3 regions of the Clostridium chromiireducens genome follow, and region 2 is predicted to be linked to each of the others. Evidence: riboswitches for the same ligand, from Rfam matches in the RefSeq annotation. Region 2 holds a riboswitch; each other region holds the start of a gene.
What was found. Region 2 has a riboswitch for glycine ahead of D2A34_RS06665 (amino acid permease). Riboswitches for the same ligand answer to the same signal wherever they lie in the genome.
Positions count from the first base shown of each region.

Region 1: another riboswitch for glycine. It lies ahead of D2A34_RS17315 (alanine/glycine:cation symporter family protein); the one in region 2 lies ahead of D2A34_RS06665 (amino acid permease).
Region 3: another riboswitch for glycine. It lies ahead of D2A34_RS11450 (trimeric intracellular cation channel family protein); the one in region 2 lies ahead of D2A34_RS06665 (amino acid permease).

Region 1 is NZ_QXDJ01000004.1:307,575-310,865, reverse strand. Features, by position in the region: gene D2A34_RS17325 (potassium channel family protein) at 1-18, opposite strand, end outside; gene D2A34_RS17320 (TrkH family potassium uptake protein) at 30-1,376, opposite strand; glycine riboswitch at 1,789-1,893, shown strand; glycine riboswitch at 1,897-2,038, shown strand; gene D2A34_RS17315 (alanine/glycine:cation symporter family protein) at 2,113-3,291, shown strand, end outside.
Region 2 is NZ_QXDJ01000002.1:296,603-299,893, reverse strand. Features, by position in the region: gene D2A34_RS06670 (glycosyltransferase family 2 protein) at 1-26, opposite strand, end outside; gene D2A34_RS06665 (amino acid permease) at 242-1,636, opposite strand; glycine riboswitch at 1,803-1,901, opposite strand; glycine riboswitch at 1,979-2,050, opposite strand; gene D2A34_RS06660 (LiaI-LiaF-like domain-containing protein) at 2,276-2,581, opposite strand; gene D2A34_RS06655 (hypothetical protein) at 2,574-3,098, opposite strand; gene D2A34_RS06650 (hypothetical protein) at 3,079-3,291, opposite strand, start outside.
Region 3 is NZ_QXDJ01000003.1:31,074-34,364, reverse strand. Features, by position in the region: gene D2A34_RS11460 (Cof-type HAD-IIB family hydrolase) at 1-279, opposite strand, end outside; gene D2A34_RS11455 (DeoR/GlpR family DNA-binding transcription regulator) at 441-1,205, shown strand; glycine riboswitch at 1,371-1,457, shown strand; gene D2A34_RS11450 (trimeric intracellular cation channel family protein) at 1,627-2,265, shown strand; gene D2A34_RS11445 (SoxR reducing system RseC family protein) at 2,329-2,628, opposite strand; gene D2A34_RS11440 (PIN domain-containing protein) at 2,920-3,291, opposite strand, start outside.

The DNA.
Region 1 (3,291 bases), on a different contig from region 2:
AAATTGTTTCTTTTTCAATCAAATTCCTCCTATCCAATTAATATTTTAGCTTCAGGATATTTAAGTCTGTTGTTTTTTTTGCGATTGACAAGAGCCAATATGACTGTTAATGGACCAACCCTGCCAAGGTACATAGTTATAATAAGAATTAGTTTAGAAGTCGTTTCTATATCTTGAGTCACTCCAGTAGTTAATCCTACAGTTGCAAAAGCTGATGTGGCTTCATAAAGCAGATTTATAAAAAGTTTATCAGGCTCCGTTATAGTTAGAACTATAGTTACTGTTAATACCAATAAGATAGCTATAGAAAATAGAGTAAATGCTTTATATACTGTTTCTTTAGAAAATCTCCTTCCAAAAGCTTCAGTATCTTCTCTTCCTTTAAGCACTGATACTAAACTAAAAGCAAGTACTCCAAATGTAGTTACCTTAAGACCTCCAGCTGTTGATCCAGAGGCTCCACCGATAAACATTAGTATTATTGTCATAAGTTTACCAGCTGTAGTCATACCATCAGTTGAGATACTATTAAATCCAGCAGTCCTTGGTGAAACAGAAGCAAAAAAAGCATTAAGTACTTTATCTCTAAAATTCATAGACCCAAGAGTTTCAGGATTTTTATATTCAATGAGTAACATAAAGATAAAACCAAAAGCAATTAAAACAGCTGTTATGTATATTACAATTTTAGAATGAGTAGATAGTCTTTTAGCTTTGCTATAATTAAATATCTCTAGTGAAACAGTAAAGCCAAGTCCTCCAATAATTATTAATGCACTTATGGTTAATAAGACGGTAGAATTACTTGAGTAACTTACTAAACTGGTATAATCTCCAAACAAGTCAAAACCTGCATTACAAAATGCGGAGATTGAATGAAAGATACTATAAAATATTCCAGTTTTTAATCCAAACTGCGGGATGAATTGTGTTGATAGTAATACTGCACCACAAATTTGTATAACTATCGTAAAGCCTAAGACATACTTAACCATTTTAACGAGGCCTTGTATATTAAAGGTATTCATAGATTCTTGAATAATAAGTCTATCTTTAAGGGTTATTTTTTTTCCTAATAAAATAGCTATAAAAATAGTGAAAGACATGAAACCAAGACCACCTGTTTCAATTAAAAGCATTATTACTGTTTTACCAACGTTGCTCCAGTGAGTACCTGTATCTAAAGTGACAAGTCCTGTGACACACACCGCTGAAGTTGATATAAAGAGTGAATCTAAAAAATTTGTACTTTCTCTGTTTGCTGATGAAATTGGTAAGCTAAGCAAAACGGCACCTACCAAAATAACTAATGCGAAGCCCATTGAAAGTACTTGAACAGCATTAAGGCTTGGTTTTTTTACTAAAATATCTGTCATATGCATCTCCTCAAGGTTAATAACCTTATTTAGAATATTAATTATAAAATGCATTTTTCTCTGCTCTTTATAAAAATCTTTGTTATTATTCTACATTTAATAGTATTTTAACAGTTTTCATTTTTATTTCAATGTAATTTTTTACAAGAGAAAGGCATAACAATTTAATATTTATTGCTTTTTTATTAGGTTAAACCATGATATTAAATTATATATTTAAAATAAGAAGGATGATAATTGAAAGGATAGGAAATAGATTAATGTTCGTATTATGTATTTAAATAGATAAATACACATAAAAAACACGAATTAAATTTGAAATAAACGTTTCAAATTCAATAAAAATTTGTAAAAGTTCTTGCGTTAATAAAATAATGCATATATAATTTAATTAAAATAATAGAATGTTCGGATGAAGATAGTGGGAGAGTTATTACTAAATCTATTTTTATTAAAATAGATTTAGTAATACACCGAAGAGGGGAATCTTTCAGGTAATAAGGACCGCTATTGGACGAAACTCTGGAGAGACTCATTTAATTATGAGCACCGAAGGAGCAAGGTAACTATAGTAATTTAATATGGTTTCTAAAGTGAATTATTTTCAGAAACCTTGAAATAAACTATTAAAGTTACTGAAACTCTCAGGTAAAAGGACAGGGGATAGGATTAACCAAAAATAATTTTTGGTTTTATTCTTATTTTCCCGCCTAATAAAAAATAGGGGGATTTTTTTATGTTATTATCAAATTTATTATTATCAACATCAGGAATTAAGGTCTTTTTAGACGCAATTGACAGCATCGTTTGGGGGCCGCCATTATTAGTTCTTTTAATGGGGACAGGAATTTACTTAACAATTCGCCTTAAATTACTTCAAGTATTCAAATTACCGCTTGCATTAAAGTATGTTTTTGGTAAAGATGATGAGGCAAATAATGATGAAGCAGAAGGAGATGTATCAAGCTTTCAGGCATTATGTACGGCATTATCTGCAACTATAGGTACAGGTAATATTGTTGGGGTTGCAACTGCAATTTCAGCTGGTGGACCTGGAGCATTATTTTGGATGTGGCTTGCAGCATTCTTTGGGATGGCAACAAAATATTCAGAAGGCTTACTTGCTATAAAATACAGAGAAGTCGATGAAAATGGCCAAATGTCTGGTGGACCAATGTATTATATTCAAAATGGTTTAGGTCTTAAATGGCTTGCTAAATTATTCGCATTCTTTGGTATTTGTGTTGCACTATTTGGAATAGGAACATTTGGACAAGTTAATTCAATTGCAGCAGCAGCAAAAAGTTATAATGTACCATTAATAGTAACAGCTGTAGTTGTAACAGCATTAGTTGCAGCCATAACACTTGGAGGAATACAAAGAATATCTAAAGTTTCAGAACTTATTGTACCATTCATGGCAGCAGCTTATATACTTGGATCAATTGCAGTTCTAGTATGCAATTATAAAGCCATTCCAGCAGCCATAGGCCTAATTATAACAAGTGCGTTTAATCCTCAATCAGTTCTTGGAGGAACAGCGGGTGTCACAGTTATATTAGCAATGAGAAGTGGGGTAGCAAGAGGAATATTTTCAAATGAATCAGGTCTTGGTAGTGCACCAATTGCAGCAGCAGCAGCAAGGACCAAATCACCAGCAAGACAAGGGTTAATAACAATGACAGGTACTTTTTTCGATACAATAATAGTTTGCACTATGACAGGACTAGTGATAGTACTTACTGGATCTTGGAGCCAAGGAATGAGTGGGGCAGTTTCAGGAGCTGACTTAACTACAGTGGCTTTTCAAGCAGGGCTACCAATTGCAGCGCTTGGAAAATTCATCGTTAATGTTGGATTATTATTTTTCGCATTCACAACAATAATTGGATGGAATTATTATGGTGAAAGATGC
Region 2 (3,291 bases):
GCTGGTACTATAATCAAGCATTTCATTAACCTCACTCCTTTTTCCTTCATTTGGTATATTTTAATTTTAGTTATCAAAATTAAAGAACTATTTACTAAATTTATGAAGAAATTATGAAGTTCACATTTTTATTAATCTTAGCCACACGAAAATAAAAAACACGACTGTCTACAAGAAGCTCTGCCAGCCTCATATATACAATCGCGTTTTTTAAACATCTTTTTTTATTTTTATTGTTAAACTATACTAGATTTCTCTTTAAAACTTCTCTACTTTTCGCTTTTGATTTAAGCATTTTATATATCACTGCAAGCATTATAAACCATATAGGTGTTACAAATAAAGCTACACGAGTTTCATTATTAAATGCTAATGTAATTATAACAAAAGCTAAAAATGCTAGAATTATATAGTTCATAATTGGGTAAAGCGGCATTTTAAATTTGTTCTTCGCAGCAAGTTCAGGATTAGTTTTGCGATATTTCAAATGGCAAATAACTATAATTGCCCAAATGAAGATAAAACAAAATGTTGATATACTTGTGATTAAAACAAATACTCCTTCTGGCATAATATAATTCAAAATGACTGAAATCAAGATAACAATCGCTGAGAACATTGTAGCATTAGCAGGTATTTGATTAGAAGTTAATTTATTCATTGACTCAGGTGCATTTCCTTCTTTTGCAAGAGAGTAAACCATACGACTTGTACTAAATATGCCACTGTTACATGCAGAAGCCGCTGATGTTAATACAACAAAATTTACAATACTTGCTGCTGCTGCAATTCCTACTGCCGAAAACACTTGTACAAATGGACTTTTATCTGGATTAATTGAAGTCCATGGGTATATGCTCATGATAATAAAAAGAGCTCCTACATAGAAAATAATGATTCTAATTGGAATATTATTAATAGCCTTTGGAATAACACGTTCTGGATCTTCAGTTTCACCAGCTGTAAGTCCTACTAATTCGATTCCAGTAAAAGCAAATACAACCATTTGGAATGAAAGAATAAATCCAGTTGCACCTTTTGGGAACATTCCACCATGACTCCAAAGATTTGTAAAGCTAGCTGCACCAGCATCTGTAGAAAATCCTTTAATAACCATAAATGTACCGATTATAATTAGTGCTAAAATTGCAACAACTTTAATTAAGGCAAACCAGAACTCCATTTCACCAAATAACTTTACTGCAGTAAGGTTCATAATCAATAAAATTACAAGGATTATAAGACTCGGAACCCAATTAGCTATATTCGGGAACCAGTATTGTATGTAAAGTCCCGCAGCCGTCACATCCGCCATCGCAAGTGAGATCCAGCAGAACCAGTAGGTCCATCCAGTAATAAACGCTGCTCTTTCTCCTAAATAATCATATACAAAGTCTACAAATGAGTGATAGTTTAAATTAGAAAGTAATAATTCCCCAAGGGCACGCATAATAAAAAAACAAATTATTCCTGTTATCATATACGCAAATAATATAGATGGTCCTGCCAAGTGAATAGATCTTCCCGAACCAAGGAATAATCCAGTACCGATTGCGCCTCCAATTGCGAGTAATTGGACATGACGATTTTTTAGTCCTCTTGATAAATTTTGATTTTCTGATTTTAAATGATCCATTTTATCCCTCCATCTTAGTAAAAAGGCTTGTACTTAAAATCGCCTTTTTCTATATAAGTATTTTTTGATCGGAGATACAAATGGGAATAGATAAGATCTAAATGAAGTAATCGACACTGCATTACCAATAAAGTAATTTACAATGTATTACTTTTGTAAGATATGTTATCTGTCCCCTGTCCTTTTACCTGAGAGTTTCGCTATGCAACTTTCGCATAACTTTCTCCTTCGGTGCTCTATTTCGAGTCTCTCCAAGGGTTCATCCAATAACGGTCATCTCTACTTAGGACATAAAAGAAAATAATATGCAAACATGCTGGTATATTATTTTCTTGAATGTACCTTAAAATAGGTACCTGAAAGATTTACTTCTTCGGTGAACGACCATAGTCGTTTCTCTCCCGCTATCTTCATCTGAACTTTTAAATTTTATATATAAATTATTAAAATTTACCGTTTTATCTTAATACATTTTTAATAAAATTGCAATATTTTTTTCATTCTAATCAAAAATAGATAATAATCTTATCATAATCAGCAAATTTTTATATAAGAAATGAACATTATGTTCTTCTAAAATTCCTAATAAAAACCCACGACACTTGTCGTGGGTTTTATGGTGAAATCCACCAATTTGGATTAAATTATTTCTCTAAACTGTGATAAATGAGCAATTACAAATTCTGCTCCTCCCATGCCCATAGCAAAGAACACTAAAATGATAACTAATATTATCGCACTAAAATCATATTGCATTTTTTCTTCACTATTTATCATGTAGGCTACGATAATTTCTATTCCTACACTTACCAGAATAATAGGCCACAGTGATGCGATGAAAAGAACATTAATATTATTAGTAATCATTCTAAGTAAAAACATTATCCCAAAAATAATCAAAACAATTCCTGATGTTAATGTGCCTACTCTACGTCCTTTACGCATCAATTTCACTCTCCATTTTCTTCCCTTTGATAAGCCTTATACCAATTGCAATAATTGCTATTCCTATAATCAATTGAGGAGATTGCCTCATAATATTATGAATGATATTATAAAATTCATGTGGAATTAAAGGTCGTAAAAAATCCATTATGTTTTCCGATAACAAATATATTCCTAGAAACAATAGTACTACTCCTGATATTAGTCTGTGTTTTGCGAATATATCTTTATCTAGTATTACTAACTTATCAATAGAAAATAAATATCTATCTTCTAAAAGTAATAGCTTATCGTCATCTAGACCCATTCTATTTGTACAATCAAAAAACGAGTAAAACCAAATAAGTGGCGCTATAAACAATAATGGCCCTGTATCAAGCCAAGAAGAAAGAAATATCAGAAAGAAAAATACGGACATGAAAGATACACCTGTCTTCATAAATCCCATATACATATGTCCTGCACCAGGCAGCATTGAAAGAACAAAGGTTAAAAATTTACTTTTTTTCTTTATCATTAATAAAAACCTCCAATTTGATTATTTTTTCTGAAAAGTTATTGAGATTTGCATTAACTGAATTCAAAACACTTAAATCTGGCGGTTTCACATAATTCACTTTTGAATTAGCCAGAGAGTTTAATCCATTTGAAAATACCATCATTAATGCTATACTAGCTGCAACTGCAACTTTAACACAGTAAAAATTAAA
Region 3 (3,291 bases), on a different contig from region 2:
CACCATCTCTTTAATAGAATCCTTACTAATACTTTCTTTATATATACATTTTTCCTTAACCTTTACATATGCTCCATTTGTAAGAACAAAACCATCAAAACCAAAATCGCATATAACTTCATTCAAAAAAGCATATGGTCTACCCGTCGCAATAAACACATAATCCCCATTTGATTGCAATGAACGTATAGCTTTTTTTACTCTAGGAGTAATATCTATTATTCCATTTAAGCAGTCTAATATAGTTCCGTCTATATCAAAAAATATTGCTCTTTTCATATTTGCATCCTCCTTTTATAACAATTCGTTCTCACTTAGTCTGTTTTGTTATAGTTTAATATCATTTTATCTCATTCGTTCTCATTTGTCAATTGATCTAATTGCATTCTAATACATATATTGTTAAAATAGAAATAAACAATAACAAATTGGAGGAAACTATGTTTATCGAAGAAAGACACAAACATATTTTAGATATATTACAAAAAGAGGGAAAAGTATTAGTTAAAGATTTAAGCACACAATTTCAGGTTAGTGAAAGTATGATCAGAAAAGATCTTCAGGTTCTAGAAAAGGATAATTTACTTCAACGTACTTATGGAGGTGCTATTAATATGAAGCGCACCATAGCACATAATGAGAGTTTATTTAAAAGAGTTGAAATTGATACAGATTTAAAAGAAATTATTGCAAAAAAAGCATATGAACTGATAAATGAAGGAGATACAGTATTTTTAGATGCATCAAGCATATCATATTTTCTTACAAAATTACTTATAGAAAATAATAAAAATATTACTTTAATCACAAACATGGTTGAAATATCATCAATGATTCAATTAGATTCGAAGATGCATGTCATTTTTATAGGCGGAGATTATAATCCTCTTGTGGGCGGAAATATAGGTTCTCATTCTATCGAACAAATTAAATTATATAGATGTAACAAGGCATTTATTGGATGTAATGGGATTGACCTTAGAGATGGCAGTATTAGTACTGGGCTTTCTGAAGATGCAGGAACGAAAAAAGCTATTATGAACATATCAAAGGAATTATATCTAATGGCACCGAGTGAACGATTCAACTTAGATGGAATTATTAATTTTTCAAATATAACAGATTTTTATAGCATTATTACAGAATCTCCACTAAGTAATACAATAATGGCTTTGCTCGAGCAATATAATGTAAGATTAAAATAACTTTGAAAATTTATGTATAATGAGGGTTGAATATTATGAACTATACTTCAAGCTACTAGTTTGAAGTATCTTATTCAATTTCACAATCATTTTATGTTAATCTCATTTTTGTTGACATGCAGTAGAATTTTAATTATAATAATTTAAGTAATTTATAGTGCTCGTATGACGAATTGGGGAGAGCCTGCAACACACGCAGCGCCGAAGGTGAAGTCGCAACAAACTCTCAGGCAAAAGGACCGAATTCTGACGAAACTCTGGAAAGTCTAATGACACCCAAGAAGCAATCTTTTGATTTGAAATACAGAATAAAATAAAGAAGCGTACAGCTAGTTATTTTTTGAATGTAAAAGTTATAAAGAGAATCTTTCAGGTACAATAACAGAGGCGAATTGTTTTATGCAATTCGCCTCTTTTTATTGTGCGTAAAATACAAATTGGAAGGAATGATTTATTTATGTATGATATAGCCCTACTAGAATATCTAGGTATCTTTGCCTTTGCAGCATCTGGTGCTTATGTTGCAATAGATGAAAAATTTGATTTATTCGGTATATATATGTTAGCCACCATAACAGCCATGGGAGGTGGTGTTCTTCGTGATATTGTTACAAACGTTGGGATTCCTTTGTTTTTTTCAAATTACACGACCATCCCTTTTATTATATTGGGGGCAACAATTCCTATTATACTTCGTGGTAAAGTGAAATATAATACTTTATTCGTCATAATAGATGCAATAGGACTCTCTGCTTTTTTTGTTTCTTCTGGAATTAAAGCGATTGAAAGAGGACACAATCTTATGTTATTCCTATTTGCTGCAAGTATAACCGGCGTTGGCGGCGGACTGCTTCGAGATATAATTACAAACAGAAAACCTGAAATATTTAAAACTGATATTTATTGTGTCGCTGGCATTTTAGGTTCACTCTTATTATGGTTCTTGTATCCTGTCATGGGTACTCATGTTGCACAACATATATCATTAATTACTATCTTTTCTATCCGAATGATTTGCTATATGAAAAAATTAAACCTTCCAGTCATTACAAAACTTTAGATTTAATCTTTATGTCCTAAAACAGATTATTTTTTACTAATCTGTTTTAGGACAAACTATTTCTTATAAATCGTCCCAATAAATTTTCTCCAAATTCTCATCTATTTTAGAATGTTTATCAAATAATTTTATTATGACCGCTGATAACACAAATCCAATCACTCCACCTATAATTTCTGATGTTTTAGTAGAAACTTCAATGAAATTCCCAATATAACTACCTATAAACGCACCTATAAATATAGCAATTATAGGAAAAATAAAAATCATGAAAGCTGCTAATAACATATTAGTTTTTTTTCTTTTCAACCGAATTTTATTATTCTTTTCATCTGTTTTCTCTTTCTTATTATCAATATTCATGTTCATCTTCTCCTACAATAATGAAATTTATTTTATACAAGAAATTAATGAAAGACTATGAATTATTAATTCTCTCAATTTTTTATCTACTACTTTCTTTTAATATAATCATATTTTCAAATTTTACATATTATTCTCTTGATTCATCGTATTTTTATTTTGTGATAACTAAAAATTCAAAAGCTTAAAGTAGCCATAAACTGCTTTAAGCTTTTGATTAATAATTTCATAAACTTTAAAAGTAATGTCCCACTGCATGATATATTTATTTATTGTTTATACCATCTGTATTTAATTATCTACTAACATATTAACTGTTATTACTCTATCACTACCTAATATATACTTTGCAGTCTTATATAAATATCTATCTTCTGTAACTAATATAAACTTTTCATCTAAGTAGCACGCATACAAAAGTAACAAATCGTTTTCAGACAACTTTTCTGTATTATCAAAATAAGAATCATCTTGACTAGAGTATTTTAAATCTAACATTCTGTAGAATTCCTTGATATTCCTCTCATCAACCTGTATAATACATTTAAGTAATTTACAAAATCTTTCCGATAATATTCCTTCTTTTTTATAGTCTTTCCATTTTCTCAAAATAAGTTCTTGGCTCACTTCTCTTAATATTTTAAGCTTATCTTCTTCTATAAG